DNA from 3 places in the Streptomyces sp. NPDC051921 genome. Region 2 is predicted to be linked to each of the others. Evidence: riboswitches for the same ligand, from Rfam matches in the RefSeq annotation. Region 2 holds a riboswitch; each other region holds the start of a gene.
The links. A riboswitch is a leader RNA that binds a small molecule or an ion and turns the genes downstream of it on or off. The one in region 2 is predicted to bind cobalamin.
Positions count from the first base shown of each region.

Region 1: linked by a shared signal. The riboswitch ahead of AB0M16_RS17510 (CbtB-domain containing protein) and the one ahead of AB0M16_RS06905 (ABC transporter substrate-binding protein) in region 2 are both predicted to bind cobalamin.
Region 3: linked by a shared signal. The riboswitch ahead of AB0M16_RS11590 (cobalamin biosynthesis protein) and the one ahead of AB0M16_RS06905 (ABC transporter substrate-binding protein) in region 2 are both predicted to bind cobalamin.

Region 1 is NZ_JBFAXU010000012.1:30,445-39,882, reverse strand. Features, by position in the region: gene cobN (cobaltochelatase subunit CobN) at 1-1,699, shown strand, start outside; gene AB0M16_RS17535 (ABC-F family ATP-binding cassette domain-containing protein) at 1,696-3,300, opposite strand; gene AB0M16_RS17530 (DoxX family protein) at 3,458-3,805, opposite strand; gene AB0M16_RS17525 (MarR family transcriptional regulator) at 3,898-4,341, shown strand; gene AB0M16_RS17520 (alpha/beta hydrolase) at 4,463-5,329, shown strand; gene AB0M16_RS17515 (histidine phosphatase family protein) at 5,621-6,214, opposite strand; cobalamin riboswitch at 6,266-6,406, shown strand; gene AB0M16_RS17510 (CbtB-domain containing protein) at 6,442-6,660, shown strand; gene AB0M16_RS17505 (CbtA family protein) at 6,676-7,521, shown strand; gene AB0M16_RS17500 (D-2-hydroxyacid dehydrogenase family protein) at 7,677-8,636, opposite strand; gene AB0M16_RS17495 (glycosyltransferase) at 8,689-9,438, opposite strand, start outside.
Region 2 is NZ_JBFAXU010000004.1:45,974-55,411, forward strand. Features, by position in the region: gene AB0M16_RS06865 (immune inhibitor A domain-containing protein) at 1-696, shown strand, start outside; gene AB0M16_RS06870 (hypothetical protein) at 841-1,143, shown strand; gene AB0M16_RS06875 (isochorismatase family protein) at 1,212-1,814, opposite strand; gene AB0M16_RS06880 (nicotinate phosphoribosyltransferase) at 1,959-3,287, opposite strand; gene clpS (ATP-dependent Clp protease adapter ClpS) at 3,400-3,705, shown strand; gene AB0M16_RS06890 (DUF2017 domain-containing protein) at 3,705-4,289, shown strand; gene AB0M16_RS06895 (amino acid permease) at 4,637-6,073, shown strand; gene AB0M16_RS06900 (M67 family metallopeptidase) at 6,150-6,575, shown strand; cobalamin riboswitch at 6,577-6,718, shown strand; gene AB0M16_RS06905 (ABC transporter substrate-binding protein) at 6,761-7,729, shown strand; gene AB0M16_RS06910 (iron ABC transporter permease) at 7,726-8,745, shown strand; gene AB0M16_RS06915 (ABC transporter ATP-binding protein) at 8,742-9,438, shown strand, end outside.
Region 3 is NZ_JBFAXU010000007.1:50,595-60,032, forward strand. Features, by position in the region: gene AB0M16_RS11555 (ABC-F family ATP-binding cassette domain-containing protein) at 206-1,804, opposite strand; gene AB0M16_RS11560 (neutral zinc metallopeptidase) at 2,073-2,963, shown strand; gene AB0M16_RS11565 (VOC family protein) at 3,069-3,470, shown strand; gene AB0M16_RS11570 (hypothetical protein) at 3,548-4,840, opposite strand; gene AB0M16_RS11575 (alpha/beta fold hydrolase) at 5,189-6,316, opposite strand; gene AB0M16_RS11580 (inorganic phosphate transporter) at 6,654-7,919, shown strand; gene AB0M16_RS11585 (hypothetical protein) at 7,936-8,157, shown strand; cobalamin riboswitch at 8,280-8,414, shown strand; gene AB0M16_RS11590 (cobalamin biosynthesis protein) at 8,448-9,438, shown strand, end outside; gene AB0M16_RS11595 (cobyric acid synthase) at 9,437-9,438, shown strand, end outside.

The DNA of each region.
Region 1 (9,438 bases), on a different contig from region 2:
TCCGGACGACGACGGCTTCGACGACTTCCTGCTGCACGTCGACGGCTGGCTCTGCGAGGTCAAGGACGCCCAGATCCGCGACGGTCTGCACGTCCTCGGCGGCGCCCCGACCGGCCCCGAGCGGGTCAACCTGGTCCTGTCGATCCTGCGCGCCCGCCAGATCTGGGGCGGCACGCAGGCACTGCCCGGCCTGCGCGAGGCCCTCGGCCTGGACGAGTCGGCCGCGACCCGCACGACCGCCGACGAGGCGGAGGCGAAGGCGCGCGAGCTGGTCGAGGCGATGGAGGCCGCCGACTGGGCGGTCGACGCGGTCCCGGCGCTCGCCGAGCCGTACGGCCCCGAGGTCGCGGACGTGCTGCGCTTCGCCTGCGAGCAGGTCGTGCCGCGGCTCGCCGCGACCACCGACGAGCTCGACCACGCCGTGCACGCGCTGAACGGCGGCTTCGTGCCGGCCGGCCCGTCCGGCTCGCCGCTGCGCGGTCTGGTCAACGTGCTGCCCACGGGCCGCAACTTCTACTCCGTCGACCCGAAGGCCGTCCCGTCCCGCCTGGCGTGGGAGACCGGGCAGGCGCTCGCCGACTCGCTGCTCACCCGCTACCGCGACGACAACGGCGAGTGGCCCACCTCGGTCGGCCTCTCCCTGTGGGGCACGAGCGCGATGCGCACCGCGGGTGACGACGTCGCCGAGGCCCTCGCGCTGCTCGGCGTCCGCCCGCTGTGGGACGACGCCTCGCGCCGCGTGAACGGCCTGGAGCCGATCCCGACGGCCGAACTGGGCCGTCCGCGCATCGATGTGACGCTGCGCATCTCCGGCTTCTTCCGGGACGCCTTCCCGCACGTCATCGGGCTGCTCGACGACGCCGTACGGCTGGTCGCGGGCCTCGACGAGCCGGCCGAGGACAACTACGTCCGCGCCCACGCGCAGGCCGATCTGGCCGAGCACGGCGACGAGCGCCGCGCCACCACCCGCATCTTCGGCTCCCGCCCGGGAACCTACGGCGCGGGCCTGCTGCAGCTGATCGACTCGCGCGACTGGCGCACCGACGCCGACCTGGCCGAGGTGTACACGGTGTGGGGCGGCTACGCGTACGGGCGCGGGCTCGAAGGGCGCCCGGCGCGCGCCGAGATGGAGACGGCGTACAAGCGGATCGCGGTCGCGGCGAAGAACACCGACACCCGCGAGCACGACATCGCCGACTCGGACGACTACTTCCAGTACCACGGCGGCATGGTGGCCACCGTCCGCGCGCTGCGCGGCACGGCCCCCGAGGCGTACATCGGCGACTCCACCCGCCCGGAGACCGTCCGCACCCGCACCCTCGTCGAGGAGACCTCGCGCGTCTTCCGCGCCCGCGTGGTCAACCCGCGCTGGATCGAGGCGATGCGCCGCCACGGCTACAAGGGCGCCTTCGAGCTGGCGGCGACCGTCGACTACCTCTTCGGCTACGACGCCACGACGGGCGTCGTCGCCGACTGGATGTACGACAAGCTCACCGAGGCCTACGTCCTCGACCCGGAGAACCAGGCCTTCCTCAAGCAGGCCAACCCCTGGGCCCTGCACGGCATCGCCGAGCGCCTCCTGGAGGCCGAGTCCCGCGGCATGTGGGAGAAGCCGGACCCGGAGACGCTCGCGGCGCTGCGCCAGGTGTTCCTGGAGACCGAGGGGGACCTCGAAGGCGCCGCGGGCGACGAGGACTAGATCTCCGCGGGAGCCGTCGTCGGGGCCGGGGCAAGTTCGAGCCGCCGGCCCCGGAAGCCCGCCCGCAGCCGGCGGTCGTGGCTGACCACGACCAGGGTGCCCGGGTAGGTCGCCAGGGCCGCCTCCAGTTCCTCCACCAGGCCGGGGGACAGGTGGTTCGTGGGCTCGTCGAGGAGGAGCAGGTCGGCGGGCCGGGTCACCAGGCGGGCGAGCTCCAGCTTGCGGCGCTGCCCGGCGGACAGGTACCGCACCGGGACGGTCAGGTCGCGGGCCGTGAAGAGCCCGAGCGCGAGCAGCTCCTCCTCGCGGTCCGCGCCGAAGGCCGCCGCCACCGTACGGGGGTCGGTGGGCGGCGCGGTGTCCTGGCGGAGCAGACCGACCCGGGCCGGGGCACCCACCGTGCCGCCGTCCGGGGCGAGTTCGCCCGCCAGGACCCGCAACAGCGTCGTCTTCCCGGCCCCGTTCGGGCCGGTGACCAGGAGCCGTTCGCCGGGCTCCAGGTGCAGGGCGTCGAGCCGGAGCCGCCCGTCGACGCGCACGTCCGCGAGGTCGACCGGGGCGGGCTCGCCCTCGATCCGGGCCGCGAACCGCAGGGGGTCCGGTGGCCTGGGCACCGGGTGCTCGGCGAGCTCCCGGAGCCGGGTGCGGGCGGCACGGATACGGCTCGCCGCGCCGTGCGCGCGTGACCGGGCCCGGAAGGCACCGGCGCCGCTGAACGCGGCCGGGGCCTTGCGCGGGATGTGGGAGAAGCGGTCGATGTTGCTGTCGGCGATGCCCGCGTACCGGGTTCGCTCGGCCCGCCACTCCTCGTACGCCCGCTCCCGGCGGGCCCGTTCGGCGGCCCGGCCCGCCAGGTAGCCGGTGTAGCCGTTGCCGTGGCGCCGTACCGTCCGGGTCTCGTGGTCGACCTCCAGGACGGCGGAGGCGACCCGGTCGAGGAAGGCCCGGTCGTGGGTGACGGCGACGACCGTGCCCCGGTGGCCGCGCAGCCGCTCCTCCAGCCAGCCGACGGCCTCGTCGTCGAGGTCGTTGGTGGGCTCGTCGAGGAGGAGCAGCTCGGGGTCGGAGGCGAGGGTCGCGGCGAGCGCGAGCCGGGAGCGCCGGCCGCCGGTGAGGGTGCCGAGCGGGCGGTCCCGGTCGAGCGGGGCGCGCTCGCCGAGCCGCCGGAGCACGGTCTCCACCCGCCGGTCGGCGCCCTCTCCGCCGCGGGCCTCGTAGGCGGCGAGCAGTGCGGCGTACCCGTCGAGGTCGCCGGTCGCGGCGAGCACGGCCTCGGCCTGCCGGATGCGCCGTTCCAGGTCCCGTACGTCGGCGAGCGCGCGGTCGATCGCGTCGCCGACGGTGGCGCTGCCGGGCAGGTCCAGGGTCTGGGCGAGGTACCCGACGCCGCCGGGGGAGTCGACGGTGACGGTGCCGTGGTCGGGGCTCTCCAGGCCGGCCAGGAGCCGCAGGAGCGTGGACTTGCCGGAGCCGTTGTCGCCGACGACGCCGACGCGTTCGCCGGCCTGGACGGTGAGCGAGACCCGGTCGAGGACGAGCCGGTCGTGGACGTGCCGGTCGTCGTAGCGCTTGGTGACGTCGGTGAGATGGACACGGAACAAGGGCGACCTCCCGGGCTCGGGGACAGGGCGGGATCCGCGGCGGGGATCCATGGGTGATGCAAGCGAGACGGCACGTCTCGTCTCGGTCTCGCGCCACCGTACGCCTCCGACCCCCGCGGCGCAAGACGTTTCGTCTCGCGACGCGTCGCGAGGTCGCTCAGGCGGAGGCGGCGCGCAGGACCAGTGCGACGCCCGACAGCAGGGTGAGGACGACGGCCGGTGCCACCGCGTAGTCCTTCGCGCGGACGTGGCTGACGATCGCGCCGAGGAAGTAGAGCACCAGGCCCACGGCCGCGGCCTCGCCGAGGGCCGGGACGGCGAGCCCCGCGAGCAGGCCGAGCGCGCCCGCCGCCTTCGCGGTCGCCAGCCAGGGCAGCCAGGAGTCGGGGATGCCCAGCTTGGTCATGCTGCCCGTGACCTGCGGATTCCGGGTGAAGGTCAGGAAGGCGGAGGCGGAGGTCGCGAGCGCGAGCAGTGCGGCGACGACGGCGTAGCCGATGAACATGGAGGTGCTCCAATGATCTGGGGACGGAAACCGTTGAAGAGTAACAACGATTTATCGAGCTCCACAATGGAGCCGCTGTTACGGTGGACGGCATGGCAGCAGCTGACCCGAACGACCGCCTCGGCTTCCTCCTCTCCTTCCGCGGGGAGCTCACCGGCGCGCGCATCCGGGCCGCCCTGGCCGTCGCCGGGCTGCACCCGCGCAACGCGATGACCCTCATGCGCCTGGCCCCCGGCGCCACCAGTCAGCGCGAGCTCGCTGCCGTGATGGAGGTCGACCCCAGCCAACTGGTCGCGATCCTCAACGAGTTGGAGTCGGACGGGCTGTGCGAGCGGCGCCGTGACCCGGCCGACCGGCGCCGCCACATCGTGGAGATCACCCCGGCGGGAGTCGAGGCCCTGGATCGCGTGGACGCCGCGGTGAGCGCGGCCGAACGCGAGCTCTTCGGCGATCTCACCGAGGCCGAGCAGACCCTGCTGCGCGGCCTGCTCGACCGGGTCGTCGTGGACCCGGCCGGACACGAGTGCGGCGAGTAGCCGACCGGCCCCCGGGGGCGGGGACGGACGGACCGCGCCCGAGGGAGTCCGCGCACGGCCGATGAGTTCCGGCGGTGGCCGGGGTCCACCCCCTGACCGATCCACCGCGGAGGAGAGAACCATGGCCGAGACCGACACCCGCACCCTGGAGACCGCCGGAGCGACCCTCCGCTACGACGTGCGCGCCGGCACGGGAAGCCACCCGCGCCCCCTGCTGCTCATCGGCTCCCCGATGGACGCGACCGGCTTCACCACCCTCGCCTCCCACTTCGCCGACCGGACCGTCGTCACCTACGACCCGCGCGGCGTCGGCCGGAGCGTCCGCACCGACGGCGCGGCCGAGACGCGGCCCGAGGAGCACGCGGACGACCTGGCCCGGCTGATCGAGGACCTCGGCACCGGTCCCGTGGACGTCTTCGCCAGCAGCGGCGGCGCCGTCAACTCCCTCGCGCTGGTCGCCGCGCGCGGCGACCTGGTGCACACGCTCGTCGCCCACGAGCCGCCGAGCGCCCAGGTCCTCCCCGACCGGGAGGCGGCGCTCGCGGTCTGCTCCGACGTCCGCACGACCTACCTGCGCGACGGCTGGGGCGCGGGCATGGTCAGGTTCTTCGCGGTCGTCTCCCACAAGGGTCCGTTCCCGGCGGACTGGGCGGCGCGGCCGTTCCCCGCCCCCGACACCTTCGGCCTGCCGACCGAGGACGACGGAAAGCGGGACGACCCGCTGCTCGGGCAGAACATGCGCGGCTGCACCTCCTACGCCCCCGACTTCCCCGCGCTGCGGGCCGCGCCGACCCGGATCGTCGTCGCCGCCGGCGAGGAGTCCGAGGGGGAGCTCGCTGCGCGCGCGGCGGCGGCCGTCGCCCAGGGGCTCGGAACCCCGCTCGCCGTCTTCCCGAGCAACCACGGCGGCTTTCTGGGCGGCGAGTTCGGCCAGCACGGCGCCCCGGAGGCCTTCGCCAAGGCGCTGCGCGCCGCGCTCGAAGCCTGACGCCCCGTCCAGGTCCCGGGACCCGGGGCTCGCGACCGGACTCCGCAGCGCCGAGGCCGTGACCCGACGCCCGTGGCCCGACGCCGGGAGCGGCTCGCGATCGCCGACGCCCCCTCCCGGCCGCCTCCCCCGGCCCGCGGGGCACCCGCTCGGCGCCGTACCGCCGCGGCCCGGCTCGCGGCGCATCCCGCTCGGCGCCGTACCGCCGCGGCCCGGCCCGCGGCGCACCCGGCCAGCGTCGTACCTCCGCCCTGCTCGCGGGGCACCCGCTCGGCGCCGTACCGCCGCGGCTCAGTCGACCGGCGTCCCCAGGCGCACGTTCCAGCGGCCCGACCGTCCCGACAGCTCGATCCGCTCCAGCGGGCGCACGTCGAGCCGCCAGAAGACGGCCTCCGGCGCGCCGAGGGCGTGGGCGACGGCCGCGCGGATCACGTCCGGCTCGGCGAAGGCGAGCACGGTGCCCGGCTCCAGGGCGTCCATCCAGTCCGCGACCCGGACCCTCAGCTCCCGCAGCGACTCGCCGCCGTGCGGGGCGGCGGCCGGGTCGGACAGCCAGGCGGCCACCGACTCCGGCTCCTCGGCGGCGAGTTCGTCCAGGCTCCGGCCCCGCCACCGGCCCATCGCGCAGCCCGCGAGCGCCGGTTCGGCGGGCACGTCCGGGTGGCCGAGGAGCCCGGCCGTCCCCTCGCAGCGGACGGACGGCGAGCGGAGCAGGCGCATCCGGCGCGCCGGGCACAGCGGGCTGACGCTCCGGTTCCGCAGCGGCTCCAGCGGCCCGTCGTCGTCGAACCGCGCCTCGCGCAGCGCCTTGTTCATGGCGGGCGCGACCAGGGCGAGGTGCACGGTCCCGGTGCCGGTCCCGGCGGCGGGCGTGGACGTGGTCATGGGTGATACATCCCTCAGCGTTTCAGGCGGTCTTGGCGTGATGTGATCGGCGCGGTACCGTCAGTCGACATTTCCATATGAACGACGACGGCGAGACGGAAGCCCGGTGAGAATCCGGCACGGTCGCGCCACTGTGAGCCGCCCCCAGCCCGTGGACGGTGAGTCAGACCCGACGACCGTCGTCGCGCACCACCGTATGGGACGCGAGTTCCCGAGGAGGTTCCACCATGGCCGAGGCCATTGCGTCGCCCGCCGTTCCGTCCACCCCCGCCGTCACGCTCCCGGTCCGTGCCGTGCTTCCCTGGGCGGCCTTCGCCGGCATCCTGATGCTCGTCGCGCTCTACTTCGTCGGTGCCGAGCAGGGGGCCACCTCCCTGTTCGCGGGCAGCGACGTGCACGAGTGGGTGCACGACGGGCGCCACCTGCTCGGTTTCCCCTGCCACTGAGGGGCCACCGCGCACATGTCTTCCCCCGCTCACGTCCCCACCGCGCCCACGGGCTCGCTCGTCGGGAGACTCCTGGTCCGCGGCATGCTCGCGGGCCTGATCGCCGGACTGTTCGCCTTCGCCGTCGCCTACGTCGCCGGTGAGCCGTCCGTCAACGCGTCGATCGCCGTCGAGGAGGCCGCCGCCAAGGCGGAGCACGCGGCGGCGCCGGCGCACGACCACGGCGCCAACGGGGCGGCCACCCAGGCCGACTCCGAGGAGGAGATCGTCAGCCGGGACCTGCAGTCCACGGCGGGTCTCGCCACCGGCGTCCTCGTCTACGGCGTCGCCCTCGGCGGCATCGCGTCCCTGGCGTTCTGCTTCGTCCTGGGACGGGTCGGCCGGTTCACCCCGAAGGCCACCGCGGCGCTCGTCGCGGCGGCGGCCTTCACCACGGTCTACCTGGTGCCGTTCCTGAAGTACCCGGCGACCCCTCCGGCCGTCGGCAACCCGGACACCATCGGGAAGCGCACCACGCTCTTCTTCCTGATGATCCTGCTGAGCGTGCTGCTCGGCATCGCCGCGGTCGTCGCGGGCCGCCGGCTGGCGCCGCGCCTCGGCAACTGGAACGCGACCGTCGTCGCGGGCCTCGGCTTCGTCGCCGCGGTCGGGATCGCCTGCGCGTTCCTGCCCGGCAACGAGGACGCGGTGGCGGCCACCTTCCCGGCCGCCGTGCTGTGGGAGTTCCGGCTCGCGACCCTGGGCATCCAGGCGGCCCTGTGGGTGGCCTTCGGGCTCGCCTTCGGGCTGCTCGCGGAACGCCTGCTCGCCCCCAGGGCGCAGGCGGCACCGGGCGTGACGGCGGCGGCCCCCGCCGCCTGAACCCCGCGACGCACGACAGCGATCGGCCCCGTCCACCCGGTGAGGTGGACGGGGCCGGTCGTCGTTCCGCGCGCCGTTCCGCGGCGCCGGGCCCGGTCGTCGACCTTCCGCCTGCCGGGCGAGGCGGGAGTGCGACGAGGGGGCCCAGCCGTGGCCTAGCCGAGCTCGCGCACCGGCGCCCCGGCCAGGAAGGCCTCGATGTCCTCGACGGCCTGGCCGAAGTAGCGGGCGTAGTTGTCCTCGGTGACGTAGCCGAGGTGCGGCAGGGCGAGCACGTTCGGCAGGGCGCGCAACGGGTCGTCGGCGGGCAGCGGCTCGGTGTCGTACACGTCCAGACCGGCCCCGCCGATCCGGCCCTCGCGCAGTGCCCGCAGCAGTGCGGGGCCGTCGACGAGTCCGGACCGCGAGGTGTTGACGAGGTGGGCGCCGGGGCGCATCGCCCGCAGTTCCTGCTCCCCGAGGAGGCCGCGGGTGCGGTCGGAGAGCACCAGGTGCAGGGAGACGACGTGGGCGGCGCCGAGCAGTTCGTGCAGCGAGGCCGCCCGCCGCACACCGTGCCCGGCCGCCCGCTCGTCGGTGAGGTTCGGGCTCCAGGCGGTCACGTCCATGCCGAAGGCCTGCCCGATCCGCGCCACACGGCCGCCGATCTTGCCGAGTCCGACGAGGCCGAGGGTGCGGCCCGCCAGGTCCGTGCCGACCGTCGACTGCCAGGGCCCGCCCTCCCGCATCGCCCGGCTCTCGGTGTGGACCTGCCGGGCGAGCCCCAGGATCAGCGCCCAGGTCAGCTCGGTGGGCGGGACGGAACTGCTGTCCGTGCCGCAGACGGTGACGCCCCGCTCGCGTGCGGCGGCCACGTCCACGGACGCGTTGCGCATCCCGGAGGTGATCAGCAGCCGCAGCCGCGGCAGCCGTGCGAGGAGCGCGGCGTCCACCGGGGTCCGCTCCCGCATCACCACGACGATCTCGCAGTCCTCGACGGCGCCGACGAGCGCGTCCCGGTCGGTGAGGTGCTCGCGCAGGACGCGCACCTCGACCCGCCCGTCGAGCCGGCCCCAGTCGGCGGAGGAGAGGGCGACGCCCTGGTAGTCGTCGAGGATCGCGCAACGCAGTGTCATGCAGCGCATGATGGCGTACGGGACCGGTGCGCGGGCGGTCGGGGGCGCGCGGCTACTTCCAGTTGATCCGGGCCTTGACCGCGCGGGCCGCCTTCCAGCCGAAGCTGACGGCGTACGCGGAGACCGCCGACGGCGCCGGCTTCACCTGGAGCACCAACTGTCCGTCGCGCGGGCCGATCCGCACCGTGTGCAGCTTCTTGCCGGCGCCGGGCAGCGACACGGCGTGCTCGTCGGCCCGCTTGCTGACCTTGCCGCCGAGGGCCGTGCCGAGGTTGCCGCGGGCGGTCAGGCCCTGAGCCGTGCAGCGCAGCGAGAGGTGCCAGTCGCCCTTGGGCAGGGCGCCGCCGCCGTCGGCGGTGGCCAGGTCGACGGAGGCGCGGAAGCAGGCCCGCCCGTAGTCGTAGGTCTCCTTGCCGCGGGTGACGGTCAGGTGCGGGGAGGGGACCTGCTCGGCCGGGACGGCGATCTCCCGTCCCGTGCCGACGTGCTTGAGGACGACCTCCGTCACCAGGTCGTCGGTGTCGGCCTGGTCGAGGTACGCGTAGCCGGCGAGGTCCAGGACGGTGCCTCGCCAGGCCAGCCGGTCGACCCGGCGACGCGGGCTGACGCCGAGCGCCGCGCGGGTGATGTCGCACAGCTCCTCGTGCGCGGCGGAGCCGACGGCCGGGAACGGCGGCGTGGCGTACAGCTTGCCGTCGCGGACGACGGCCTTGCCCGGCTGCCCGGCGACGTGCCACTCCACGACGGAGACGAGCTCGTCCGTCAGCCCCTCGCGCAGGCAGTGCGCGATGAGCTTCTCGTT
Region 2 (9,438 bases):
TTCGACCTGCGCTTCCGGTACCAGACGGACGGCGGCGCGGGCGGCAAGGGCTTCACGGCCGACGCCATCACGCTGACCGCCGACGGTGCCGCCGTCTTCTCGGACAACGCCGAGAACGGTGACAACGGCTGGGTCGCCAAGGGCTTCTCGCGCATCGGCAAGGGCTTCGCGAAGGAGTACGAGCAGTACTACATCGCGGAGAACCGCCAGTACGTCTCGTACGACCAGACCCTCAAGGTCGGCCCGTACAACTTCGGCTTCACCGGCGACAAGGCCAGCTGGGTCGAGCACTACCCGTACCAGAACGGTCTGCTGATCTGGAAGTGGGACCTGTCCCAGAAGGACAACAACACCTCGCAGCACCCGGGTGTGGGCCGCGTCCTTCCGATCGACGCCCACCCGAGCCCGCTGAAGTGGGGTGACGGCTCGCTGATGCGCGGCCGCATCCAGGCCTACGACTCCCCGTTCAGCATCTCCCGCACGGACGGCTTCCAGCTGCACAAGGCCGGCGTCGGCACCTGGGTCCCGTCCCAGGCCGGCAACCCGACCTTCGACGACCGCAAGGGCGTCTACTGGTTCAAGGAGACCGAGCGCTCCGGTGTCCAGGTAACTGACACCAACACCAAGATCCAGGTCGTCAAGGAGGCCAAGGACGGCTCCACGATCACGGTCCAGGTGGGTCCCTCGACCAAGTAACGACGAGTTTTTCTGAATCGTCGCAGGTCAAAGCATGATCGGCCGTCGCCCCCTAGCGGGCGACGGCCGATCGTGTTTAGGTGCGTCTTACGGCTTCGGCCGTCCGACCTTATTGACAGTCGTTCCACGGGGGAGTGGTTCCGCATGCCCAACGGAGGGTTCTGCAGACTGCCGGGAGGCAGTGTCGTCGTCGCCATAGGACTGCCCAGCCCGGCCGGCGACGGGGCCACCGTCCGCTTCCTGGTGCACGCCGCGAACCGGGCCCGCGCCCTGACCCGGCTGCGGAACCTGGGCCTGCGTGCGGTCTACCTCCGCGGCAACACCGAGCCGCCCACCCCGGACGAGATCACGGCCGTCCTGCACCATCCGGAAGGCCTCCTGTGGCGGAGCACCGCCCAGGAGCTCTGGCACCCCGTGCGCTCCCTGCCGAAGGCCCCGGCCGCCTGAGAGCCGAGCCGGCGCCCCCGGCCCCCGGCCGCCCGAGCGGCGCCCGGTGGCCCGCCCCGGCGCCGCGGCTACGGGGCGACGACCGGCTTTCCGGTCAGCTCCACGCCCGCCTCGCGCAGGTCCTCCAGGGCCCGGTCCGTGGTCTCCTTCGCGACGCCGGCGGTCAGGTCGAGCAGGACGTGGGTGCGGAAGCCCTCCCGGGCCGCGTCCAGGGCGGTCGCGCGCACGCAGTGGTCGGTGGCGATGCCGACCACGTCGACCTCGGTGACCTCGCGGGCGCGCAGCCACTCGGCCAGCGCGCTGCCGTTCTCGTCGCGCCCCTCGAAGCCGCTGTACGCGGCCTCGTAGGCGCCCTTGTCGAAGACGGCGTCGATCGCGCCGGCGGTGACCGCCGGCGCGAAGTTCGGGTGGAAGCCGACGCCCTCGGTGCCGGCCACGCAGTGCCGCGGCCAGTTCGTCACGTAGTCGGGCGCCTCGCCGGCCGGGGCGAAGTGGTCGCCCGGGTCGACGTGGTGGTCGCGGGTGGCGATCACGTGCCGGTAGACGGAGCCCGCCGTCTCGCCGATCAGGTCGGTGATGGCGGCGGCGACGTCCGCGCCGCCGGCCACCGCGAGGCTGCCGCCCTCGCAGAAGTCGTTCTGCACGTCCACAACGATCAATGCGCGGTGCATGACAGGTCCTTAGCGGTCGGATCGGGAGGGCGGATCGGGCGTCGGTTCTCGGACGGATTCGAGCCTAGAGACTTCCCCCTCCCTACGGGAGGGGGCGCTCAGTGCGCGACGCGCACTCCGTCACCTGCTCCGTGCGGCGTGCGCTCACACGTACTCGGTCGGCAGGACCGGCTCGCCCCGCGACAGCTGGGTCGCCGACAGCGGCAGCCCCGCGCGGGCCGCGATGTGCCGGGCCCGGGCCGCCTCCAGGGGCTCGCGGGCCACCACGTCGCCGCCCTTGACGAGCTCGACGAGCAGCTGCCGGTCGACAAGCTCCGACGGGACGGGCCCGGTGCCGACGACCTCGGCCTCGGCGACGCCGGCGGCGTCCGCCCGGCGGGCGGCCCACTTGCGGCCGCCGACGGAGGCCTTGCCGCCGACCGACTTCTTCGCCACCGGCGTCAGCGGGGCCTTCGGGTCGGCCGAGGAGGCCCGGGCGACCAGCTTGTAGACCATGGAGCAGGTCGGGTGGCCGCTGCCGGTCACCAGCTGGGTGCCCACCCCGTACGCGTCCACGGGCGCGGCCGCGAGCGAGGCGATGGCGTACTCGTCGAGGTCGGAGGTGACCACGATCTTGGTGTCCGTGGCGCCCAGCTCGTCGAGCTGTGCCCGCACCCGGTGGGCGACGAGCAGCAGGTCGCCGGAGTCGATGCGGACGGCCCCGAGCCCGGTTCCGGCCACCTCGACGGCGGTACGGACGGCCTCGGCCACGTCGTAGGTGTCGACGAGCAGGGTGGTGCCGCTGCCCAGCGAGTCCACCTGGGCCCGGAAGGCGTCGCGCTCGGTGTCGTGGAGCAGGGTGAAGGCGTGGGCGGAGGTGCCGACGGTCGGGATGCCGTAGCGGAAGCCGGCCGCCAGGTCGGAGGTGGAGTCGAAGCCGCCCACGTAGGCGGCGCGCGAGGAGGCGACGGCGGCCAGCTCGTGGGTGCGCCGCGCACCCATCTCGATCAGCCGGCGTCCGGCGGCGGCCGAGGACATGCGCGAGGCGGCGGCCGCGATGGCGGAGTCGTGGTTGAGGATCGACAGGACGACGGTCTCCAGGAGCACGCACTCGGCGAAGGAGCCCTCGACCCGCAGGATCGGCGAGCCGGGGAAGTACACCTCGCCCTCGGGGTAGCCCCAGATGTCGCCGGAGAAGCGGTAGCGCGCGAGCCATTGCAGGGTCGGTTCGTCGACGATGTTCCGCTCGCGCAGGAAGCCGATCACGCCGGCGTCGAAGCGGAAGTTCTCGACGGCGTCCAGGACCCGTCCGACGCCCGCCACCACGCCGTAGCGCCGCCCCTCGGGCAGTCGGCGGGTGAAGACCTCGAAGACGGACCGGCGGTCCGCGGTGCCGGCCCTGAGGGCCGCCTGGAGCATGGTCAGCTCGTACTGGTCGGTGAAGAGAGCGGTCGACGGCACGTCCACCGGCAGCCCAAGGTCCGCAGCGTTCATGTGAGGATGCTACCGCAGTATTCGTCACTCTGACGAATACTGCGGGAATGTGCGGCGCGGCACGGGTGACCCGTTTGTGCGACCGACGGGTCGGGGTGGCAGCATGGGGTAAGTGAGCGTTGCGCCTATCGAGATCGAACGGACCGAATCGGCCGAGGAGGTCTCCGCCGTCGTCGAACCCGACGTGCCCTGGGTGACCCTCGTCCACAATGACCCGGTCAACCTGATGAGCTATGTCACCTACGTCTTCCAGGCGTACTTCGGCTACTCCAAGGACAAGGCGCACAAGCTGATGCTCGACGTGCACAACAAGGGCCGCGCGGTGGTCTCCAGCGGCACCCGCGAGGAGATGGAACGGGACGTGCAGGCGATGCACGGCTACGGACTGTGGGCGACCCTCTCCCAGGACCGCGGCTGATGGCGGGCCATTTCGAGTCCCTCCCGGGCGGCGGCGCGGCCGTCGCGCTCGACGAGGTCGAGATCTCGATCCTGCGCTCCCTGGCCGTCCAGCTCATGGAGCTGATCGGCCCCGGCGACGAGCCCGTCGAGGGCGAGGACCCGCTGGCGGCACTGTTCGCCGAGGGGCCGAGCGAGCCGCCCGCCGACCCGGCCCTGCGCCGGCTCTTCCCCGACGCGTACGGGGACGACACGGACGAGCTGCGCCGGGCGGCGGCCGACTTCCGCCGCTTCACGGAGAACGACCTGCGGGCCCGCAAGCGCGAGGACGCGCTCGCGGTGGTCCGCAGCCTCGACACGCTCGCCTCGGCCGCGGCCGGCGAGGGCGGCGGGATCCTCAAGCTCACGCCGGACGAGTCGCGCGCGTGGCTCGGCGCGCTCAACGACCTGCGGCTGACCATCGGCACCCGCCTGGACGTCACGGACGACGACGAGAGCGAGCAGCTGTACCGGCTGCCGGACTCCGATCCGCGCAAGCCGATGGTGATGGCGTACCTCTGGCTCGGCGGACTGCAGGAGTCGCTCGTCGAGACGCTGATGCCGTAGTCGCCGCACCCGGCACGGCCGAGCACCCGCGACGGCGGGTGTTCGCTCAGCGGACGCTCAAATCCGGATAACGAATGCGTTATCAAAGAACCCTGCTTTGCTCTGTTGGGTCCGTTTCATCCCTCTTTTTGTGTGGTCCGGGTCACGCGCAGGGGCCTCGATCACGGTTGAGCGCGTGATAAATCTTCACGACCACCCGGGGACGCCACCCCTGTCCCCGGGGGCGCTTCGACCGGCTGACCGCCGGTGGCACTCCATTCCACATCCGGGGGGATCAGGACCTGGTCCGCAGCACAGACGGCCGAGCCGGCCGGTGCGCGGATCAGCATGGAGAAAGGCGCACCACCATGACCTCTGCGCAGGTCGACCAGCAGCACGACGGCAACGAGGCCGCGGACACCGCGGCGGGCGAGGGCTACCACCGGGCACTCGGCGCACGCCAGATCCAGATGATCGCGATCGGCGGTGCCATCGGTACCGGCCTGTTCCTGGGCGCGGGCAAGGGCATCTCCATCGCGGGACCGAGCCTGATCCTCGCGTACGCCGTCGCGGGCCTCGTCATCTTCTTCATCATGCGGGCGCTCGGCGAGCTCCTCATGTACCGCCCCGTGTCGGGCTCCTTCTCGGAGTACGCGCGTGAGTTCATCGGCCCGTTCGCGGGCTTCGTGACCGGCTGGACGTACTGGCTCTTCTGGGTCGTCACCGGCATCACCGAAGTCACCGCCGCGGCCACCTACATGACGTACTGGTGGGACATCCCGCAGTGGCTGTCCGCCCTCGTCTTCACCGTGATCCTCTACGGCGCCAACCTCATCTCCGTGAAGCTCTTCGGTGAGCTGGAGTTCTGGTTCTCGATGGTCAAGGTCACCGCGATCGTCGGCATGATCCTCATCTGCGCGGGCATCCTGACCCTCGGCTTCTCCGACGCCGGCGACACCGCCTCGGTGACCCACCTGTGGAGCCTCGGCGGCTTCTTCGCCGGCAAGGACGGCATCTTCTCGACCCTGATGACCCTTCAGATGGTCATGTTCGCCTTCCTCGCCGTCGAGCTGGTCGGCGTGACCGCGGGCGAGTCGAAGGACCCGAAGACGGTCCTGCCGAAGGCCATCAACACCGTGCCGTGGCGCATCGCCGTCTTCTACGTCGGCGCGCTGATCATGATCCTGTCGGTCGTCCCGTGGACCGCGTTCAAGCCGGGTGTCAGCCCGTTCGTCGCGGCCTTCGAGCGCATGGGCCTCGGCGTCGGCGCCGCCATCGTCAACTTCGTCGTCCTGACGGCGGCCCTGTCCTCCTGCAACTCGGGCATGTACTCGACCGGCCGCATGCTGCGCGACCTCGCGCTCAACGGCCAGGGCCCGAAGGTCTTCACGAAGCTCACGAAGTCCGGCACCCCGCTGGTCGGCACCACCGTCTCGGCCGCGCTGATGACGGTCGGCGTCTGGATCAACTACCAGTGGCCCGGCGAGGCGTTCAACTACGTCGTCTCCTTCGCCACCATCTCCGGCATGTGGGCCTGGATCGTCATCCTGATCTGCCAGATCCGCTACCGGCTCAAGGCCGACCGGGGCGAGCTGCCGCAGTCCTCGTTCAAGGCGCCGGGCGGCATCTGGTTCAGCGTCTTCTCGCTCGCCTTCATCGGCATGGTCGTCGTGACCATGGGCATGGACGCGGACAACCGGGTCGCCCTGTACGGCGCGCCGGTCTGGGGCCTGCTCCTGGCCGTCGCCTACCTGGTGCTCAAGGCCCGCAACCCCGAGGGCGCCGCCTTCGCCAAGCGCTCCTGACCGGCACCGTCTCGGCATCCGGGCCGTCTCGTACCACTCCTCGGTACGGGGCGGCCCGTCTGCTTATCCTGTCGGCATGCTGACCATCACCCGAGCCCTGTTCGACCAGATCGTGGAACACTCCCGTGCGGACCACCCCGACGAGGCCTGCGGCGTGGTCGCGGGTCCGGTCGGCAGCGGCCGCCCCGAGCGCTTCATCCCCATGCTGAACGCCGCGCGCTCGCCCACCTTCTACGAGTTCGACTCCGGCGACCTGCTGAAGCTCTACCGCGACATGGACGACCGGGACGAGGAGCCGGTGATCGTCTACCACTCGCACACGGCGACCGAGGCCTACCCGTCCCGTACGGACATCTCCTACGCCAACGAGCCGAACGCCCACTACGTCCTCGTCTCCACCGCCGACACCGACGGCGCGGGCCCCTTCCAGTTCCGCTCGTACACGATCGTCGAGGGCGTCGTGACGGAGGAAGAGGTCAAGGTCGTCGAGGCGTACGAGTGACCGCTCCGATGATCATGCGAGACTGAGCGCGACCAACGGGCGGCAGGAGCCAGGAAGCCGGTGCGAATCCGGCACGGTCCCGCCACTGTGACCATCCCTCCCGGGATGGAAGCCAGGAACTGACCTGCCGCCTTCCCACCACCGATCGGGGACGCGGAGATCCCCGTCAGGAGGCCCGTTCCGTCATGTCCTGGCGCCGTACGTCACTGCTGCCCGCCGCCGCGCTCATGTCCCTCCTCGCCGCCTGCTCGGCCCCCGCCGCCAAGCCCTCGGCACGGCCCGCGCCCGGCTTCCCGTACACCGTCGCCAACTGCGGCGTGAGCACCACCTACCAGGCCCCGCCCCAGCGCGCGGTGACCATGAACCAGCACGTCACCGAGGTCATGCTCGCCCTCGGCCTGGAGAAGTCCCTGGTCGGCACCGCCTACCTGGACGACGCCGTCCTCCCCTCCTACAAGAAGGCCTACGACGCCGTCCCCGTGCTCGCGAAGGAGTACCCCTCCAAGGAGGCCCTGCTCGCCGCGAACCCCGACTTCGTCTACGGGGGGTACGCCTCCGCCTTCGACGCCACGGCCGGCCGGAGCCGCGCCGACCTGGAGCGCGCCGGGATCGCCACCCGCCTCAACACCGAGTACTGCCCCAGCGGCAGGAGCTCCTTCGCCGACCTCTACCGCGAGGTCGACGAGGTCGGCCGCACCTTCGGTGCCGCCGACCGGGCCGCGACCTGGGCCGCCACCGCGAAGAACACCGTCGCCGCCGCCGAACGGCGCCTCAAGGGCGTCGCCCCCGTCTCCGTCTTCGTCTACGACAGCGGCGACAAGACGGCCTTCACCGCCGGCGGCAAGGGCATCGGCAACGAGATCATCACCCGCGCCGGCGGCCGCAACGTCTTCGCCGACCTCGACAAGGCCTTCGGCGACGCCACCTGGGAACAGGTCGTCGCCCGCAAGCCCGAGGTCGTCGTCATCTACGACTACGGCTCCACCACCGTCGAGCAGAAGAAGCGGCGCCTCCTCGACGACCCCGCCCTGCGCGAGGTCCCCGCGATCAAGAACCGCCGCTTCGCCGTGATGCCGCTCTCCGACACCGTCCTCGGCGTCCGGGCCCCCGCCGCCGTCGACAAGCTCGCCACCCAGCTGCACCCCGCGCGATGAGCCCGGCGAAGCGGTACCCGGCCGTCGTCGCCGGACTGCTCGTGACGCTCGCGGCGGCCGTCGTCGCCTCGCTCGCGCTCGGCTCCGTCCGCGTCCCGCCCGGCCAGGTGCTCGACGCCCTGACCGGGCGGGCCGGGCCCTCCCCGTACCGGACGATCGTGCTCGACGTCCGGCTGCCCCGGGTCCTGCTCGGCGCCGTCGTCGGCGCCGGGCTCGCCGTCGTCGGCGCCGTCCTCCAGGCCCTCGTGCGCAACCGGCTCGCCGACCCCTTCCTGCTCGGGATCTCCTCCGGGGCCTCCGCCGGCGCCGTGTGCGTCCTCGTCCTCGGCGCCGCCGGCGGCGTCACCACCACCGTCGCCCTGCCCGCGGGGGCCTTCGCCGGCGCCCTGCTCTCGCTCGTCCTCGTCTACGCCCTCGCCCGGCGCGGCGGCACCCTCACCGGCGCCCGGCTCGTGCTCGCCGGCGTGGCCGTCTCCTACATCCTGTCCGCGCTCACCACCCTGCTCCTGGTCGTCGCCGGCCGGCCCGAACAGTTCCAGGAGGCGCTGTTCTGGTCCCTCGGCGGCCTCGGCAGCGCCCGCTGGGACGGCCTCGTGCTGCCCGCCGCCGTCCTCGCGCTCGGCACCGGCCTCCTGCTCACCCTCGCCCGGCCGCTCGACCTGCTGCTCGTCGGCGAGGAGGGCGCCACCGTCCTCGGCCTCGACACCGCCCGCTTCCGCGCCCTCGTCTTCGTCCTCGCCTCCCTCGTCACCGCCGTCATGGTCGCGGCCAGCGGCGCCGTCGGCTTCGTCGGCCTGATGGTCCCGCACGCCGCCCGCATGGCCGTCGGCGCACCGCACCGCCGGCTGCTGCCGGTGGCCGCCCTCGGCGGCGCGGTCGCCCTCGTCCTCGCCGACCTCGCCGCCCGCACCGTCGCCGCGCCCCAGGACATCCCCGTCGGCGTCCTCACCGCGCTCACCGGCGGCCCCTTCTTCCTCTGGCTGATGCGCCGCCGCGCCGAAGGGGTGACCGCATGACCGGACTGCGCGTCCAGGGGATGGCGTACGGCGACCGGCTCCACCCCGCCGACCTCGTCGTCCGCCCCGGCGAGACCGTCGGCCTCGTCGGCCCCAACGGCAGCGGCAAGACCACCCTGCTGCGCTGCCTCTACGGCACCCTCGCGCCCACCTCGGGCCGCGCCCTGCTCGACGGCGCCGACCTGCACGCGATGGGCCCCCGGGCGCGGGCCCGCCGGGTGGCGACCGTGCCGCAGGAGAGCGCCGCCGAGTTCGAGCTGACCGTCCGCGAGCTGGTCGCCCTCGGGCGCTCCCCGCACAAGCGCTTCTGGGAGGGCGACAGCTCCGCCGACCTCGCCCGGACGGACGCGGCGCTGGCCCGGGTCGGCATCGCTCGCCTCGCCGAGCGCCCGTACCCCGAGCTCTCCGGCGGCGAACGGCAGCGCGCCCTGGTCGCCCGCGCGCTCGTCCAGGAGCCCGAGCTGCTCGTCCTCGACGAACCCACCAACCACCTGGACATCCGCTACCAGCTGGAAATCCTCTCCCTCGTGCGCCACTTGGGCACCACCAACCTCCTCGCGCTGCACGACCTCACCCTCGCCGCGGCCTACTGCGACCGCCTCCACGTCCTCAAGGGCGGCCGCGTCGTCGCCGAGGGAACACCGGCAGAGGTGCTCACCCCCGCCCTCCTGCGCGACGTCTACGGGGTGGAAG
Region 3 (9,438 bases), on a different contig from region 2:
CGCGCGGCCGGAAACCCGCCGCTCCCCCGACTCCCCCGGGAAGTAGCAGGTCAGCGCCCCTACGCGAACACGAGTACGGCGCGGGCCCTGACGGAAGGATTCCGCAGGGCCCGCGCCGGGGGTACGAGACGCACTCACTCAGATGAAGGATCACCCATGAGCCGAATGATCCAGCCCGAGGTGATCACCCGACCCGCTCGCCGGCTCAGGCCAGGGCGACCAGGTCCGCGTAGTCGGCGCCCCACAGGTCCTCCACGCCGTCCGGGAGCAGGATGATCCGCTCCGGGTCGAGCGCCTCGACGGCGCCCTCGTCGTGGGTGACCAGCACGACCGCGCCCTTGTACGTGCGCAGCGCGCCGAGGATCTCCTCGCGGCTGGCCGGGTCCAGGTTGTTGGTCGGCTCGTCGAGGAGCAGCACGTTCGCGGCCGAGACGACCAGGGTCGCCAGCGCGAGCCGGGTCTTCTCACCGCCGGAGAGCACCCCGGCCGGCTTGTCGACGTCGTCGCCGGAGAACAGGAAGGAGCCGAGCACCTTGCGCACCTCGACGAGGTCGAGGTCGGGGGCGGCGGAGCGCATGTTCTCCAGGACGGTGCGCTCGGGGTCGAGGGTCTCGTGCTCCTGGGCGTAATAGCCGAGCTTGAGGCCGTGGCCGGGGGTGACCTCGCCGGTGTCCGGCTGCTCGACGCCGCCGAGCAGCCGGAGCAGGGTGGTCTTGCCCGCACCGTTGAGGCCGAGGATGACCACGCGGGAGCCCTTGTCGATCGCGAGGTTCACATCGGTGAAGATTTCGAGCGAGCCGTACGACTTGGACAGGCCCTCCGCCGTGAGCGGCGTCTTCCCGCAGGGCGCGGGCTCCGGGAAGCGCAGCTTGGCGACCTTGTCGGAGACGCGGACCGCCTCCAGGCCGGACAGCAGCCGCTCGGCGCGCTTGGCCATGTTCTGCGCGGCGACGGTCTTGGTGGCCTTGGCGCGCATCTTGTCGGCCTGCGAGTTGAGCGCGGCGGCCTTCTTCTCGGCGTTCTGGCGCTCGCGCTTGCGGCGCTTCTCGTCGGCCTCGCGCTGCTGCTGGTAGAGCTTCCAGCCCATGTTGTAGACGTCGATGGCGGAGCGGTTGGCGTCCAGGTAGAACACCTTGTTGACCACGGTCTCGACGAGGTCGACGTCGTGGGAGATCACGATGAACCCGCCGCGGTACGTCTTCAGGTAGTCCCGCAGCCAGACGATCGAGTCGGCGTCGAGGTGGTTGGTGGGCTCGTCGAGGAGCAGGGTGTCCGCGTCGGAGAAGAGGATGCGGGCCAGCTCGATACGGCGGCGCTGACCACCGGAGAGGGTGTGCAGCGGCTGGCCGAGGACGCGGTCGGGCAGGCCGAGGGCGGCGGCGATGGTGGAGGCCTCCGCCTCGGCCGCGTATCCGCCCTTGGTGAGGAACTCCGTCTCCTGGCGCTCGTACTGCCGCAGGGCCTTCTCACGGGTGGCGCCGGCACCGGTGGCGATGCGCTCCTCGTTCTGCCGCATCTTGCGGATCAGCACGTCGAGCCCGCGGGCGGACAGGATCCGGTCGCGGGCGAGCACGTCGAGGTCGCCGGTGCGGGGGTCCTGCGGCAGGTAACCGACCTCGCCGGAGCGGGTGATCGTGCCGCCGGCGGGCTGCCCCTCGCCCGCGAGGCACTTGGTGAGGGTGGTCTTGCCCGCTCCGTTGCGGCCGACCAGGCCGATGCGGTCGCCCTTGGCGACGCGGAACGAAGCGGACTCGATGAGGACACGGGCGCCGGCGCGCAGCTCGATGCCGGAAGCGGTGATCACGGACAGACTCCAGGGCGATGGGTAACGGCGGAAGGACGGCTGAGTGGGGGCTTCGACGCCGCTAATGCACGGGGAGAATGGCCATGCGGCCAGTCTAACGGGCGGCCGCAAATGCTTTTAGGCCACGGATCACAGGTGCCGCATCTCACACCCTTCGCGACATGACCCCCATGTTGCGACGAAATCGGCATGCCACGCATGCCACCCCAAAAGGGGTGACCTCCGCCGAATCGATCAATACTCGGCAGGAAAGCGGAGGGCGGTGGCCATGCAGTTCGACGACGACGCCAACCTGGACACCTCGGAGGTCAAGGACGTCCGGGGCAGCCGTGTCCCGGGCGGCAGGGCCACGGTCGGCGGCGGGATCATCGGCGTCATCGCCCTGATCCTGGGCCTGTTCTTCGGGGTGGGACCCGAACAGCTGGGTCTGTCCTCCGGCAGCGAGGAGCCGGCCGCGACCGCCTCGTCGGCCGCCGAGGTCGACCGGAACTGCCGTACGGGCGCGGACGCGAACGCCCGCGAGGAGTGCCGGATCGTGGCGGTGGTCAACAGCGTGCAGGACTTCTGGCGGGCCGAGTACGCGCGCCGGGGCGGGCGGTACGCGGACGCGTCGACCGTGGTGTTCAGCCGGCAGGTCCCGACCGCCTGCGGCACGGCGAGCTCGGCGGTCGGCCCGTTCTACTGCCCCGGTGACCGGCAGGTCTATCTGGACCTGGGCTTCTTCGACGAGCTGCGCACCACGTTCGGTGCGACCGGCGGGCCTTTCGCGCAGGCGTACGTGGTGGCACACGAGTACGGCCACCACGTGCAGAACTTGACGGGGACACTGGCCCGCGCCCAGGACGGCCGGACCGGCGCGAACTCCCCCGCGGTGCGGGTCGAGCTCCAGGCCGACTGCTACGCGGGCGTCTGGGCCCGGCACGCCACGACGACGCCCGACGACCGGACGGGCCGCCCGCTGCTCACCCGGCTCACGGACGACGACATCCGCGACGGCCTGGACGCGGCGTCGGCCGTGGGCGACGACCGGATCCAGGAGCGGTTCCAGGGCCGGGTGACCCCGGAGAACTGGACGCACGGCTCGGCGGCGCAGCGCCGGCAGTGGTTCCGCACCGGCTACACCACGGGCGACGTGGCGCGCTGCAACACCTTCCGCTGAGGGTGGAGCGGGCCGGCGGTCCCGGGCGCCGTCGGTCCCCGGCCCGGTCAGCGGCGACTGCGACTGAGACCTGGATCACACCGCAGTAGAGAGGAAGTGATCGGGATGGCCGAGTCCCCCGACATCTGTCCGACGCTGACGTACGAGGACGCGAAGGCCGCGATCCGGCTGCTCACCGAGGGCTTCGGCTTCACGGCCGACGCCGTGTACGAGGGTGAGGACGGAAGCGTGGTGCACGCCGAGCTGTCCTACGGGAACGGGAAGGTGATGCTCGGCAGCAAGGGCACCGGCAGCCAGTTCGACAAGCTGATGACCGGTGCCGGCCCGGCCGGGGTCTACGTCCGCGTGACCGACGTCGACGAGCACCACGCCCGGGCGGTGGCCCACGGCGCGGAGATCGTGATGCCGCCGACCGACCAGGACTACGGCTCGCGGGACTACATGGCCCGCGACGCCGAGGGCAACGTCTGGAGTTTCGGGACGTACGCCCCCGGCGCCCCGGGTTAGCTCCGACCGGGGGAGCGCCGACCCCGGGGGGAGCTCCGGCCGGGTGGCGCCAGCCGCGGGGCGGCTCCCGGTGGGGTTCAGGCGCCGCCCGTGTGGACCTGGAAGGCCGCCCGGCGGACCGCCTTCGCCAGGGACGGGTCGGGGTGGGCGGCGGCGAGGGCGACCAGGACCTGGACGGTACGGGGGTGGCCGACGGCCCGGACCTCGTCGAGGAGCGCGGGGACGGTGCCCTGGACGGCGGAGTCGAGGTGCCGGACCAGCAGGGCGCTCTCGCCGTGGTCGGCGACGGCGGCCGCGGTGTCCACCCAGAGCCAGGTCGCCTCCTCGCGGGTCAGCACCTCGGGGGCGTCGTCCGGATCGGTGCCCTCGTACTCGGCGAGCCACAGCAGCGCGTACGGGCGGAGGGACGGTTCCGCGAGGGCGGCGCGCACCTCGGGCTCGGCCGGGGCGCCGACGACCCGCAGGGCCTCGAAGGCGAGACCTCGCAGCAGGGCGTCCTCGCCGCGGGCGACGGCGAGCAGCTCGGCGACCGCGCTGGAGAGGGTGCGGGCGGCGAGCCAGGCGCGGTACTCGTCGCGGGCCGGGCCGGGGGTGAGCCGGGCGCAACCGCGGAGCATGTCCTCGGCGGACTGCTCGATGTTGCCGGCCGGGCTCTGGGCGGCGACGCAGATCTGCTCCAGCTTGACCCAGACCGCCCAGTTGCCGAGCGGGGTGAGGGTGGCCTGGCCGCCCTCCGCGGTCGTCCCGAGGGTCAGGGCGCCGACGGCGGCGAGGCCTTCCAGGGCCCAGTCGAGCAGCGGGGGCAGGCCCTCGGCGGCGGGGACCGGCTCGACGGCGGCGTCGGGGACCGGGACCTCGCAGCGCTCCTCGCGCAGCTCGTCGACGCGCTGCCGGAGCAGGTCGAGCAGGCTCGGCACCGCGACGGGCCCGGCCGAGAGCTGGAGCAGGGAGAGGACCTGGGGGACCGCCTCGACGACCTCGGCGACGGCGCCGGGCGCGACGTCCTCCGGTGCCGGGTGGACCAGCGACCAGGCGTCGAAGAGGGCGACCCAGCCGCGCAGCACGGCGGAGTCGTCCCGGTCCCAGGCCTGCAGCCGCCAACCGGGGCGGGCGGTGTCGCCGTGCAGCTCGACGAGTCCGGCGAGCCGGGCCCGGTCCCAGCCGGCCCTGACCTGCCCGGGCGTCAGATCCAGTGCGGCGGCGGCCCGTTCGCCGTCCGGGGGTGCCGTCTCGGCCTGCCGGTCGACGGCCGCCCAGCGGGCGATCCGGACCGCGTCGGCGAGCACGGCCCTGGCCTGGAGGGCCAGTTCCGCGCGGGGCGGCGTCCCCTCGGGCGGCCGGGGCGCCGGGCGGGTGCGCCGGTTCGTCACGGCCTTTCGCGCGGTGGCGAGGGCCCGCGGACGGACGAGTCGGAGTCTGGAGTTGCGCGCCAATGGTTCATCGGGCTTTCGAGACGTCACGGGGGCAGTCTTCCCGCTGACGGCCCGAAAGCCCAATCGGAATCCGTAACGCCGCCGCGCCGAGGGGTATTCGCCCCCGGCGCCGGCCCGGGGACGGGTGGAACGGAGCCCTCCCGGGCGCCTCCGCGGCCCATCACGGGCCCGTTCATGGGCCCGTTCGCGACCCCGCGTCCGCCGCCCCGTCCGCAGCGCCCGCCGCAGCGCCTTCCGGCCCCTTGCGGGTCTTTTCCGGGTACGTTGCGGGGTCCTTCCCGGGCCCTAGACGAGCGGGGTCAGGAAGCGGCGGAGGGCCTCTTCGTAGCGGAGGGGGTCCGCGTTCCACAGGGCCGCGTGAGGGGCGCCGCTGACCGTGGTGAGGGTGACGAGGTCCGGGCGGAGCTCGGCGAGGCGCCGCGAGGGGCCCCAGGGGGCGATGGTGTCGTCGGGACCGTGGAAAAGCAGGGTGGGGACGCGCAGCGCGCCGGGGGCGGCGGCCTCCTGGAGGCGGTCGGGATGGAGCCCGGTCCTGCCCTGGGCGGCGCGGACCGCGAGCGGCAGCAGCGGGCCCGGCACCCGGTGGGCGGCGGCCAGGTTGCGCAGGGTGGCCTCCCAGTCGAGGACCGGGGAGTCGAGGACGAGGCCGCGGATCCGGTCGCGCACCCCGGAGCTCGCGGCGGCGTGCAGGGCCATGGCGGCGCCGGTGCCCCAGCCGTGCAGGACGACCTGGGTGGCGCCGCGCCGGACGGCGTAGCGGATGGCGGCGTCGACGTCGCGCCACTCGGTGTCGCCGAGGTGGCCGAGCCCGTCGGGGGCGGCGGGCGCTCCGGCGTCGCCCCGGTAGGCGGGGAGGAGGACCGGGATCTGCCGGCGCTGGAGGAAGGGGACCAGGTTGAGCGGCTGCTCACGGGTGGTGCCGAGGCCGTGCAGGGCGATCACCCAGGTGGAGCGGGCGCCGGGGATCAGCCAGGCGGGCAGGTTGCCGAGTTCGCCGGGGATCTCGACGTCCTCGTAGGAGAGGCCGAGGGCGGTCTCGGGGGTGCCGATGTGCAGCTGCGGGGTGAAGCGGACCCGGACGCCGGGGCCGAGGGTGCCGAGCTCGACGCGTTCGAGGCGGCGCACGACGGTGTCGGCGGTGTGCGGGACCCGGTCGAGGACCGGGCCGACGACCGCGTGCAGGGCGTCGGCCTCGATCCCGTACGTGCCGGGGCGCAGCGAGGCGAGGCTGCGGGTGAGGGTGATCCGGCCCGGTCCCGTGGCGTGCACGGTGAGCTTGGGATCGCCGGGGAAGGGGCGCCCGGAGGGCACCTTGAGGGCGACGTCGCTGGCGTACCGGCCGGCCGCCACCGCGGCCGCGCCGAGACCGATCACTGTGGTGACGGCCGCTGCCGTCGCTGTAGCCGGGCGCACGCTCCCAGTGTCGGCAGCCTGCCCGCGACCTGCCACCGGGCGGCTCCTTCGAGTGACGTGGGTCTCGTTCTCGGGGTCCTCCGTGCGACTGAAGCGGTCCACGGGGCGATACGGGACGAGAGTGGAGGAAGCTACGCGCGTTGCGTCCGGCCCGGAACGGCACGGTTTACCCGGGGTCGCACGGTGACCGCATCGTGGACAGCCCGTCCGTCCGACCCGGAAGCGGAATCTCCGGACCTCGATTCGGGACACCACGTCGCCCGACCCAGTTCACCTTCCGTTCACCCAGGTTGCCTACGTTCAACCTGCCACTGACGTCAAACGATTGCCTGGGTAAATGGAACACATCACGCTGCTGCTCGCGATTGTGGTCGTGACAGCTCTCGTGTTCGATTTCACGAACGGTTTCCACGACACCGCCAACGCGATGGCGACGACCATCTCGACCGGTGCCCTCAAGCCCAAGACGGCGGTGGCCATGTCCGCCGTGCTGAACCTCGTCGGCGCGTTCCTGTCGGTGGAGGTCGCCAACACGATCTCCAAGGGACTGGTCAACGAGGAGGGGATCCAGCCCGAAGTCATCCTCGCCGCGCTCGTCGGCGCGATCCTCTGGAACCTGGTGACCTGGCTGGTCGGACTGCCGTCCAGCTCCTCCCACGCCCTGATGGGTGGCCTCATCGGCGCGACCGTGGCCTCGATCGGCATCAGCGGCGTCAACGGCGAGGTCGTCGTGACGAAGGTGCTCATCCCCGCGATCGCCGCCCCGGTGGTCGCCGGCGTGGCCGCGATGCTCGCCTCCCGCCTGACGTACCGCCTCGGCAAGAACGCGCCCGAGAAGGCGACGGCGAAGGGCTACCGGGCCGGCCAGATCGCCTCCGCCGGTCTCGTCTCCCTCGCCCACGGCACCAACGACGCGCAGAAGACCATGGGCATCATCACCCTGGCCCTGGTCGCCGGCGGCACCCTCGCCCCCGGCTCCAACCCGCCCGTCTGGGTCATCGTCTCCGCCGGCACGGCGATCGCGCTCGGCACCTACCTCGGCGGCTGGCGCATCATCCGCACCATGGGCAAGGGCCTCACGGACCTCCAGCCGCAGCAGGGCTTCGCCGCCCAGACCAGCGCGGCCACGGTCATCCTGGCCTCCTCCCACCTCGGCTTCTCCCTCTCGACCACGCACTCCGTCTCCGGCGCCGTCATGGGCGCGGGCCTGGGCCGCAAGGGCGGTGTGGTCCGCTGGTCGACCGCCACCCGCATGTTCGTCGCCTGGGGCCTGACCCTGCCGGCCGCCGGCCTGGTCGGAGCGGGAGCCGAGTACGTCGCCCGTCAGGGCGACTGGGGCGTCTACACGGTCGCGGCCTTCCTGGTCGCCTCCTGCCTCGGCATCTGGCTCCTCTCCCGTCGTCACGTCGTCGACCACAACAACGTCAACGACGTCGAGACCGGGACCGAGCCCGCGGGTGTCGTCACCACCGCCATCGCGGCCGTCACCCCGCCGCCGGCCGGCTCCGTCGCCGCCGTCGCGGACGAGGACCTGAAGGCCACCATCCCCGCCCCGGGCCCGACCGACCCGGCCGCTCCCCCGGCCCCCGCCGCCGCGGTCTAAGGAACTGGAACCAAGCATGAAGATCGACTGGGCAGCTCTCGGCTCCGTCTTCGGAGTCAGCCTCGTGGCCACCGTCGCCCTCGTGGCCCTCTTCACCCTCGGTGTCGTCGGCCTCGGCAAGCAGGAGGAGGCCGCGGCGAACGGCGGCTCCGCCACCCTGGCCCGCACCGGCGCCTACCTCTGCTTCGCCCTGTGCGCGGCGGCCGTCGCGTACGGCATCTATCTGATCGTCGCCTGACGCTCGACGGACCATCCGGCCGGGCGGCCCCCCACCACGGGTGCGGGGCCGCCCGGCCGCCGTGTTTGTGGTGCTTCGCACAGTGACGCGACGCAGGTCAAGGGTGAGTTGACGGGTGTTCGCGGAGCGTGGTGGACTGCCGAAGCCATTACGGCGGCAAGCAGAGGAAGTCCGGTGCGAATCCGGCACGGTCCCGCCACTGTGACCGGCCCCGACGGGCCGGGAGTCAGGAACTCTCGCCGCCGGTCACGTCGAGCCAGGGCGCGGACCCTGAGTGAGGACACAGTGCCATGCCCGGCCGCGGCCCCCGACCTTCCCGTGCCCGCACCCCCCGTCCCTCCCGCGTGTTCGCGTACGGAGCCGCCGCCGGCCTCGCCGTCGACCTGCTCGTGGGCGATCCGCGCCGCGGCCATCCCGTCGCCGCGTTCGGCCGCGCGGCCGGTGCGGTCGAACGGGTCCTGTGGCGCGACGACCGCGGCCGGGGCGCCCTGCACACCGCCGTCTGCGCGGGCGGAACCGTCGCGCTCGGCGCCCTCGCCGCCCGGACCCTGCGGGGCAGCCGCGCCGCATCCGTCGCCCTGACCGCCGCCTCCGTGTGGGCCGTCGTCGGCGGTACGACCCTGGGGCGCGAGGCCCGTGCGATCGGCGGGGCGCTCGCCGCCGGCGACCTGGAGGTGGCCCGGGAACGGATGCCGCACCTCGTCGGCCGCGACCCGCAGGCCCTCGACGGGCCCGCGATGGCCCGCGCGGTCGTTGAGTCCGTCGCCGAGAACACCTCCGACGCCGTCGTGGGCGCCCTCTTCTGGGGCGCGGTGGCCGGCGTGCCCGGCCTGCTCGGCTTCCGGGCGGTGAACACCCTGGACGCCATGGTCGGCCACCGGTCCCCCCGCTACCGTCGCTTCGGCTGGGCCTCGGCCCGGCTCGACGACCTCGCCGGCTGGCCGGGCGCCCGGCTCACCGCCGTCCTCACCACCGTCGCCGGCGGGAACCCGCGCGGGGCGGCGAAGGCCTGGCGCGAGGACGCCGGGCGGCACCCCAGCCCCAACGCGGGACCGGTGGAGGCCTCGTTCGCCGGAGCCCTCGGCGTACGGCTCGGCGGGACCCTGTCGTACGGCGGGCGGATCGAGCACCGGCCCGTGCTCAACGGGACGGGGCGGGCCGTCGAGGTGACCGACATCGACCGGGCGGTCCGGCTGTCCCGCCGGGTGACCTGGCTGACCCTGGCCGCCTGTGTGGGCGGCCGGACCATCGCGTGCGCGCTGAGGAAGCGGAGGAACGTAT